2 regions of the Citrobacter freundii complex sp. 2025EL-00176 genome follow, and region 1 is predicted to be linked to the other one. Evidence: predicted binding sites of a transcription regulator. Region 1 holds the regulator's gene; the other holds the start of a gene.

Region 1 (4,779 bases):
ATATAAATAATAAGGAGAGAAGCAATGTCGTTTGAATTACCTGCATTACCGTATGCCAAAGATGCTCTGGCACCGCACATTTCTGCCGAAACGCTGGAATACCACTATGGCAAACACCATCAAACCTACGTGACCAACCTGAACAACCTGATCAAAGGCACGGCGTTTGAAGGCAAATCACTGGAAGAGATCGTTCGTAGCTCTGAAGGCGGTGTATTCAATAATGCTGCACAGGTGTGGAACCACACGTTCTACTGGAACTGCCTGGCGCCGAACGCAGGTGGCGAACCGACCGGTAAACTGGCCGATGCAATTGCCGCCTCCTTTGGCAGCTTTGCGGATTTCAAAGCGCAATTCACCGATGCAGCTATTAAAAACTTCGGTTCTGGCTGGACCTGGCTGGTTAAAGGAACGGATGGCAAACTGGCTATCGTTTCCACTTCCAACGCTGGTACTCCGCTGACGACCGACGCGACGCCGCTGATGACCGTTGACGTATGGGAACACGCCTACTACATCGATTATCGCAATGCCCGTCCTGGCTACCTGGAGCACTTCTGGGCGCTGGTGAACTGGGAATTTGTTGCGCAGAACTTCGCAGCATAAAATGATAACGCAGAAGGGATCCCCTTCTGCGTTTTAGTCTTAGCTTGAGGCCGTGCAGACTTCTTCAGGTTGTCTTCTTGCCGAGATAAAGACCAGCAGTAACGCAAGCCCCGCCACAATCGCTCCCATCACCGGCACAAAACTGTAGCCCAGACCACCGGAAATCACCGCCCCACCGGCTGCCGCACCTAACGCATTCCCCAGATTAAACGCGCCAATGTTGACTGACGATGATAACCCTGGCGCTTCGCTGGCAACGCGCATCACCCGCATCTGCAACGGCGGAACCACCGCAAACGTCGCCGCGCCCCAGACGACCATACTCACCGCCGCCCCCAGCTCATTACGCGCGAGGAAAGGAATGGCCAGCATTATAACCATCAACAACAGCAAGAAGCCTTTAAGCGTACCGTTGACAGAACGATCCGCCAGTTTGCCGCCAAGATAGTTTCCGATCGAGAATCCGGCGCCAATTAATACCAGCATTCCGGTCACAAACGCCGGTGTGGCGTGGGTAATGCTGTGCAGCACTGGCGAGATGTAAGTATAAAGCGTGAACATCGCGCCGGCACCCAGCACGGTGGTCAGCAGAGCCGACAGCACCTGTGGGCGCATAAGTACCGCCAGCTCGCTACGGACATCAGGGCGCGCTCCTGCTCCACCTTTCGGTAATGAGAAGAACAGGCTAACCATAGAGATGACGCCCAGACCCGCCGTCGCCATAAATGACATCCGCCAGCCGATAGTCTCACCAAGCCACGTCGCCGCAGGAACGCCGCCAATATTGGCAATCGTTAACCCCATAAACATGGTTGCCACAGCGCTGGCTTGCTTATGTTTAGGTACGACGCTTGCGGCAACAACAGAACCGAGACCAAAAAATGCCCCGTGGTTAAGACTGGTCAAAATACGCGACAGCATCAGCGTGGTGTAATCCGGTGAGATAGCTGAAAGCACGTTGCCCAACGTGAAAATCGCCATCAGGAATATCAACGCATTACGTCGCGCGCGATGGGAAAGCAGCAGTGTCATCAACGGAGCCCCCACCATCACGCCAACGGCATACGCGCTGATCAGCATCCCGGCGGCAGGAATCGAGACATCCACCCCTTTGGCAATCACGGGCAATAATCCCATTGGCGAAAATTCGGTGGTGCCAATGCCAAACGCACCGATCGCCAGTGCCAGTAAGGGATAATTGATTTTCATATATCGACTCCGTAACGTCGAGCCGTGGCGCGACATAAAATAAGAGTCAAAAGCATGACATTGATCGCAAAATTAATAAAGTTAACAAAATTGCAAAAGACTTTTGCTTATTCGCAAACAATAGAGGGGAAACAGATGCGGAAAGGATGAGGGAGAGCTAACTCCCTCGGGGAAATCAATGCAGCGCTGCGGTGAGGCCACCCGCGACGATCAAACCCAGAACAATAATGGTAGTCACTAACGAAAATTTCAGATCGGTGCTCATCAAGTTTTCTCCTTTTTATTCCCACACAAAAAGTGATATTGCGCATTTTTACACACTTGAAAGCAAAAATCTCTCACGATTTATATTGATAACTGCTTTTAACTCTTCCCCTTTTCGTTAAGATCAGACAAAATTCCACGCTTACTTGATTAGCGTACCGGCCATTGACCCCTTCCTGACGTTCCGTGTCGTTTTCCCGGCGTGCCGCAACCCCTACGTTGCGTTAAGGGTGTGTGAAGGCAAACGTTTACCTGGAGTATTCTCAGGAGCTTAGGATATGGTCTGGAGTGAGATGTAATGGCAACAATTAAAGATGTAGCGAAGCGAGCAAACGTTTCCACTACAACCGTATCACACGTAATTAACAAGACGCGCTTTGTCGCGGAAGAAACGCGTAATGCGGTTTGGGCTGCGATCAAAGAGCTGCACTATTCTCCAAGCGCAGTTGCGCGCAGCCTGAAGGTGAATCACACCAAGTCTATCGGCTTGCTGGCGACCAGCAGTGAAGCGGCCTATTTCGCCGAAATTATCGAAGCCGTTGAGAAAAACTGTTTCCAGAAAGGCTATACCCTGATTCTGGGCAACGCATGGAACAGCCTTGAAAAACAGCAGGCCTATCTGTCAATGATGGCGCAAAAGCGTGTTGATGGTCTGTTGGTGATGTGTTCTGAGTATCCGGAATCACTGCTTTCGATGCTCGAAGAGTATCGCCATATTCCGATGGTTGTGATGGATTGGGGCGAAGCTAAAGCTGATTTTACCGATACGGTCATTGATAACGCTTTCGAGGGCGGTTACATGGCGGGTCGGTATCTGATAGAACGCGGCCATCGCGAGATTGGCGCGATCCCGGGCCCGATGGAACGGAATACCGGGGCCGGTCGTCTGGCTGGCTTTATGAAAGCGATGGAAGAAGCGCTGATTAAGGTTCCCGACAACTGGATTGTACAGGGCGATTTTGAACCTGAGTCCGGTTATCGCGCCATGCAGCAAATTCTTTCACAGTCGCATCGTCCGACCGCCGTGTTCTGCGGTGGCGATATCATGGCGATGGGCGCGCTGTGCGCTGCTGACGAGATGGGACTGCGCGTACCGCAGGATGTCTCGCTCATCGGTTATGATAACGTGCGCAACGCCCGCTTCTTCACGCCAGCGCTGACGACCATTCACCAACCTAAGGATTCACTGGGTGAAACGGCCTTCAACATGCTGTTAGACCGCATCGTGAATAAACGCGAAGAGTCGCAGTCGATCGAGGTTCATCCGCGTCTGGTAGAGCGCCGCTCCGTTGCTGACGGTCCATTCCGCGATTATCGTCGTTAAGCCTGCTGTGCGGGGGCCTCATCTGGCTCCCGCAACCATTCTTTATTCAGCGTTTCGCTATCCCCTAAATAATCCAGCAACCAGCTCAGTGCGGGCGAGGTGTCGTTCTGCTGCCATGTCAGACAACACGCGGCATCAGGAAAGGGATTCTCCAACTGCAACGAGACCCATTTACCGCTATCAATCCACGGTTTGGCAAAATGTGTTGGTACCATGCCCACACACAATCCCGCAGACAAGCAGGTCGCTGAAGATTCCCAGTCAGGAACCACAACGCGCTTTTGGTTATCCAGTAACCAGGTAATACGTTTCGGCAATGTACGCGAGGTATCTTCGCGCACCAGCGACGGCCAGTTGCGCAACGTATCATCGCTTAGCGGCCCCGACATTGACGCCAGCGGATGATGGCTGGCCACCACGCAGCTCCAGCTCAGCATGCCCATGTCGCGGAAGGTATAGCGCCCCCCTACCGGAATGGCCTGCGTGGCGCCAATAGCCAGCTCTACGCGCCCATCTGAAAGCGCGTCCCAGACGCCATTAAACACTTCCTGAAAAACCAGCAGTTCGACATCATCAAAGTGACGATAGAAATCCACAATCATCTGCCGGGTACGTTCGGGGCGAACAATGTTATCTACCGCGATCGCCAGTTGTCCTCGCCAGCCGTTGGCGATTTGTTGACATTGCTGACGAGTGATCTGCATTTTTTTGATAACAGAGCGCCCTTCCTTTAAAAACCACGCGCCAGCAGGCGTTAATTCCACATCGCGATGACGTCGCTCAAAAAGCGGTACAGCCAGCCACTCCTCCAGTTGGCGCACGGTGTAGCTTACCGCCGAAGGTACGCGGTGTAGCTCCTGTGCGGCTGAACTAAAACTGCCGTTACGCGCAACCGCATCAACCACTTCAAGTGAATATTCCGACCACATATTCTGCCTACAAAAAATTTGAAATCAGTAAGCAAATATTAGCGTTTCACAGCGAGAATTACACTCACTACACTCAGCGGCATTGTTCTACTGCTAAAAAAAGAGAAATGATGATGCAACCTGGGAAAGGTTTTTTAGTCTGGTTGGCGGGTCTTAGCGTGCTCGGTTTTCTGGCGACGGATATGTATCTGCCCGCCTTTGCCGCGATTCAGTCCGATCTGCAAACACCTGCCTCTGCCGTCAGCGCCAGCCTAAGTTTGTTTTTAGCGGGTTTCGCCGTCGCGCAACTTCTGTGGGGACCGCTCTCAGATCACTATGGCCGTAAACCGATTTTACTGTTGGGTTTATCTATTTTTGCACTGGGCAGTCTGGGTATGCTGTGGGTTGAAAACGCCACTGGCTTGTTGGTGCTGCGCTTTATTCAGGCCGTTGGCGTCTGTGCCGCGT
Region 2 (4,779 bases), 530 kb from region 1:
ATAATACTGTTATCGGGGGATATCGCCAGCCCTCCCAGCGTATAAAATTCACTGTGGGCTGCGCGCTGGTTGCCGTCCAGCAAAGTATTCCATTCATCCCACTCTTCGCTGAGAACCGACTGGCGCTGATAAATGGCATATTCGCATCCCGGTTCATAAATATGCCGGTAACGATAACCATTTTTCACATAGGGAGCGGACGCATCCTGTGGGGGAATACGGTCGATAATTTCTTTCAGGACACGATCCTGCAAAGCCTGCTGCGAAGCCATAACCTGATGGCCATACGCATTTTCCTGTTGCAGGTAATCAAGTACGTCCGGCTGCGAGCGGGTGTCGTCTCGCAGCCAGTAATAATTATCAACACGTGTATCGCCATGCTGCGTCATGGCGTGGGGAATACGAGAAGCTTTTGGTAGCATGTCATTGTTCTTTTGCTTAAACATCCTATAAGGGTGGCAAAAGACAGCGATGATGCAAGCGAAACATGCTTCTTAGCGATAAGTAATTAACCCGGTAACGCCTGTTTTTGTGCCTTCAGATCCTGTTCAATGCCGTCACGAACATCCTGTGGGATCTTCAACGCGTCACCCAGCGCATTCAGATAGCTGCGCTCCATAAAATGGTCGATATCAATTGCCGCGCAGCTCAGGAAGTATATTTCCAGCGCCTCTTCTTCGTTGCGGATCCCTTGCGCCAGTCGCTGAGGATCCAGCGGTTGTTCAATAGCCCGCTCAATCAGAACGCGGCCTTGCTCTTCAACACCCGCTTCACGAAGCTGCTGCTCAATGGCGGTACGCTCTTTGGCATCAATATGCCCATCACTTTTCGCCGCAAAAACCAGCGCCAGGATCAGGCGTTCAGTTCGCTCATCCAGCGGCGTGCTTTGTGCGCCAAACTGCGGCTCACCCTGATGCGCAGCGCGAACTTTATCTTTGTATTTGTTCCATAACACGGTTCCGGCAACTGCACCACCGCCCATCAACAGTGCGCTGGTACCGTATTTACTCAGTAACTTACGTGAGGATTTGTTGGCAACCAGTAATCCCGCCAGACCGCCTAACGCGCCAGGGACCAGAAGTTTACTCAGCCCTTGCTCGCCAGAAGATGATGCGGAGGATCCTTTTTGCCCAAGAAGAGATTGTAGTTGGTTCAGCCAGTTAGCCATTTTGCCCCTCAAGTACAGACGAATAATTGTCAAAGCGTACCCGAGGGGATGTCAGGAAGTGTTCAGGTCATCAAAAGATGTGCAAATACGCTCATTACTGCGGTTGATACTCCGCCGTTCCGGCTTTGCAGTCGACTTTTACCTGATAGTGAATATCCGCGCTTTTCCCACGGACCGTCAGCGGGACCGACCACTTGCCATCTTTGCCCGTAATATCGGGGGTATTAACCCAGGCGACAGGATCGGCTTGCCCAACATGCTTTTGATCGTCAGCCCAGCGCGCGATGCGATTTTGCTGATAGTCACGTTTTACGCTCGCCGCAATACCATCAGCATCCAGCCCTTCGCACTTGGGGAACTGAACATTTTTGCTTTCCATATTTGCCGCAAATACAGATACGCTGGCAGATAACAACAGCAGACTTAACAACGCTCTTTTTTTATACATTTTTTTCTCCTTTATCTCCCCTTCGTCCTTCCAGTTACATGCAGCAACGCGAAAGGACGTCAGGGATTGCACAATGATTCAGGAAAAAGCATGGTACAAAACGTCAGGAGCGCAAGTCGTTTCAGGCTGCCTGGGTATCATCCTCAGCGTGTGCGTCATTTTCAACCGCCTGCGGAGACGGCAGCTTGCCGTTTTTCAGGATGGCGCTCAGTACATCTTTTTGCTCAGCCAGCCACAGGGAAAGCGCTTCACGCTGTTCGTCTTCAAGCGCTACCGGTGATTGCTCCAGCCATGTGTCGAGCAAATCCGCTGTATCAAGCATTTTGTCATACGCATCGGCTTCCTTTTTGCTGGTAAACGACATTTTTTCCTCACCTTCCCGAATGACTACGTATTTAACTTCAACCGCCATTTTTGCAGCCTCTTAAATTACCTGTATTTATGTACAGTATATTCTTTTTAAGCCCTGAAATCAACCTGGCAATAAAGACAGACGCAAACGTTTTCGTATATACTGCGCCCAGATAAAACAGGGGATTAATTTATGACGTTATTAGGCACAGCGCTGCGTCCCGCAGCAACGCGAGTGATGCTATTAGGTTCAGGTGAACTGGGTAAAGAGGTGGCGATCGAATGCCAACGCCTGGGTGTGGAAGTCATTGCCGTGGATCGTTACCCCGACGCGCCAGCCATGCACGTTGCCCATCGTTCATACGTCATCAACATGCTGGATGGCGAAGCATTACGCCAGGTTGTTGAGCGTGAAAAACCACATTATATCGTGCCGGAAATAGAGGCGATTGCCACGGATATGCTGGTAAAACTGGAACAGGAAGGGCAACACGTTGTACCGTGCGCACGAGCGACCCAACTGACCATGAACCGCGAAGGGATCCGTCGCCTCGCCGCAGAGGAACTGTCTTTACCGACCTCTTCTTTCCGCTTTGCAGACAGTGAAACTCGCTTTCGCGAGGCCGTCGCCGAAATTGGTTTTCCTTGCATCGTGAAGCCGGTAATGAGTTCCTCTGGCAAGGGGCAAAGCTTTATTCGTTCAGCCGATCGGCTCACCGAGGCCTGGAACTACGCTCAACAGGGAGGCCGGGCTGGCGCCGGGCGCGTTATCGTCGAAGGCGTAGTAGATTTTGATTTTGAAATTACCCTGCTTACCGTTAGCGCCGTTGATGGCGTGCACTTTTGTGCGCCGGTGGGGCATCGTCAGGAAGATGGCGATTATCGTGAATCCTGGCAGCCTCAGCAGATGAGCGACCTGGCACTGGCGCGCGCGCAGGATATTGCCCGTAAAGTCGTGCTGGCGTTAGGTGGCTACGGTCTGTTTGGCGTAGAGCTGTTTGTCTGCGGTGATGAGGTGATTTTTAGCGAAGTCTCCCCTCGCCCGCACGATACCGGGATGGTGACCTTAATATCGCAGGACCTGTCCGAATTTGCCCTGCACGTACGCGCATTTCTCGGTCTGCCCGTTGGCGCAATCCGTCAGTACGGACCTTCTGCTTCCGCCGTTATTCTGCCGCAACTTACCAGCCAGAATGTGACGTTTGATAACGTACAGTCTGCCGTGGGCGCTGGCCTGCAAGTACGATTCTTTGGTAAGCCGGAGATCGACGGGAGTCGTCGTTTAGGGGTGGTACTGGCTACAGCGCAGACCATTGAAGACGCGGTTGAACGTGCGAAAGACGCCGCCGCACAGGTGAAAGTTACCGGATAAAAACCAGCCCCGTAGGCCGGATAAGGCGTTGATGCCGCATCCGGCAAAGCCCGATGTCGGCGCTGACGCGCCTTATCGGGCCTACGGTATACACATTAACGGCTTACTGCTTTGCGCCTTCTACTGCTTCACGCGCCAGTTTAGTAATGCGATCGTAATCACCAGCTTCCAGCGCATCTGCCGGAACCAGCCAGGAACCACCGATGCACAGCACGCTTTTCAGCGCCAGGTAGTCACGGTAGTTCGCCGGGGAGATACCACCGGTTGGGCAGAAACGCACCTGAGAGAACGGACCCGCAATCGCCTGCAGCGCTTTAGTACCGCCGTTCGCTTCTGCCGGGAAGAATTTGAACTCTTTCAATCCGTAGTCCATACCCAACATCAGTTCAGAAACGGTGCTGATACCAGGGATCAGCGGAATAGTCCCTTCCGTTGCGGCTTTCAACAGCGGCTCGGTCAGACCCGGGCTGATAGCAAACTGCGCACCGGCTTCAGTAACTTCAGCCAGTTGTTGCGGATTCAGTACAGTACCTGCGCCGACGATGGCGTCCGGAACTTCTTTCGCGATCGCGCGAATAGCATCCATCGCACATGCAGTACGTAAGGTCACTTCCAGAACGCGCACGCCACCTGCAACCAGCGCTTTTGCCATCGGCACCGCATGTTCCAGTTTATTAACCACAATAACCGGTACAACCGGGCCAGTGGTCAGGATTGCTTCTGCACTTGTCTTCCAGTTTTTCATCAGAGTTTTCTCTCGCCTGATTACAAAATAAGTCTTAAAAAGTGATACAGGTTGCGCCCTGCTCCGCTCCGGACAGCTTCTCACGCAACGCGCTGAACATTTCACGTCCGGTCCCTATGCGCGATGCGCTGAGGTCTGGAATGTGAGGCTGACGTGAAGCAAGTTCTTCTTCATCAACCAGCAGCGTCAATTCACCTGTCTGTCCATTCACACGAATGATGTCGCCATCACGTACTTTTGCCAGCAGACCGCCATCATAGGCTTCTGGGGTTACATGGATTGCTGAAGGCACTTTACCTGAAGCACCTGAAAGTCGTCCATCGGTAACTAACGCAATTTTGAAACAACGGTCCAATAATACACCAAGTGGCGGCATGAGTTTATGTAATTCTGGCATTCCGTTCGCTTTTGGTCCCTGATGACGCACAACAACCACGCAATCTCGATCCAGCAGACCGGCATCAAACGCCGGTAACACATCATGCTGACTTTCAAAGACAACAGCCGGCGCTTCAATGATCTGATTTTCGACCGGTACCGCCGACGTTTTCATCACTGCCCGCCCGAGGTTACCGCTCAGCACTTTGGTGCCGCCGTGGTGAGAGAAAGGTTGGTCAAAGGAGGCAATCACGTTGCTGTCCAGGGATTTCACCGCCCCTTCGCGCCAGTCCAGTTCACCGTTGTTAAGCCACGGC

The links. Region 1 encodes PurR, which represses purine synthesis genes. Its sites were predicted from a motif close to CANGCAAACGTTTGCNTG; they were not measured.
Region 2: purT (formate-dependent phosphoribosylglycinamide formyltransferase) is a predicted target of PurR. The motif match lies at 2,109-2,126, and genes of this name have one in related genera.

Annotation. Positions count from the first base shown of each region.
Region 1 is NZ_JBRYHT010000001.1:770,210-774,988, reverse strand. It holds gene sodB (superoxide dismutase [Fe]) at 25-606, shown strand; gene ACVXHP_RS03805 (MFS transporter) at 646-1,815, opposite strand; gene cydH (cytochrome bd-I accessory subunit CydH) at 1,991-2,080, opposite strand; gene purR (HTH-type transcriptional repressor PurR) at 2,378-3,403, shown strand; gene punR (DNA-binding transcriptional activator PunR) at 3,400-4,332, opposite strand; gene punC (purine nucleoside transporter PunC) at 4,446-4,779, shown strand, end outside.
Region 2 is NZ_JBRYHT010000001.1:1,295,539-1,300,317, forward strand. It holds gene ptrB (oligopeptidase B) at 1-422, opposite strand, end outside; gene ACVXHP_RS06360 (tellurite resistance TerB family protein) at 509-1,168, opposite strand; gene yebF (protein YebF) at 1,263-1,616, opposite strand; gene yebG (DNA damage-inducible protein YebG) at 1,738-2,028, opposite strand; gene purT (formate-dependent phosphoribosylglycinamide formyltransferase) at 2,161-3,339, shown strand; gene kdgA (bifunctional 4-hydroxy-2-oxoglutarate aldolase/2-dehydro-3-deoxy-phosphogluconate aldolase) at 3,443-4,084, opposite strand; gene edd (phosphogluconate dehydratase) at 4,119-4,779, opposite strand, start outside.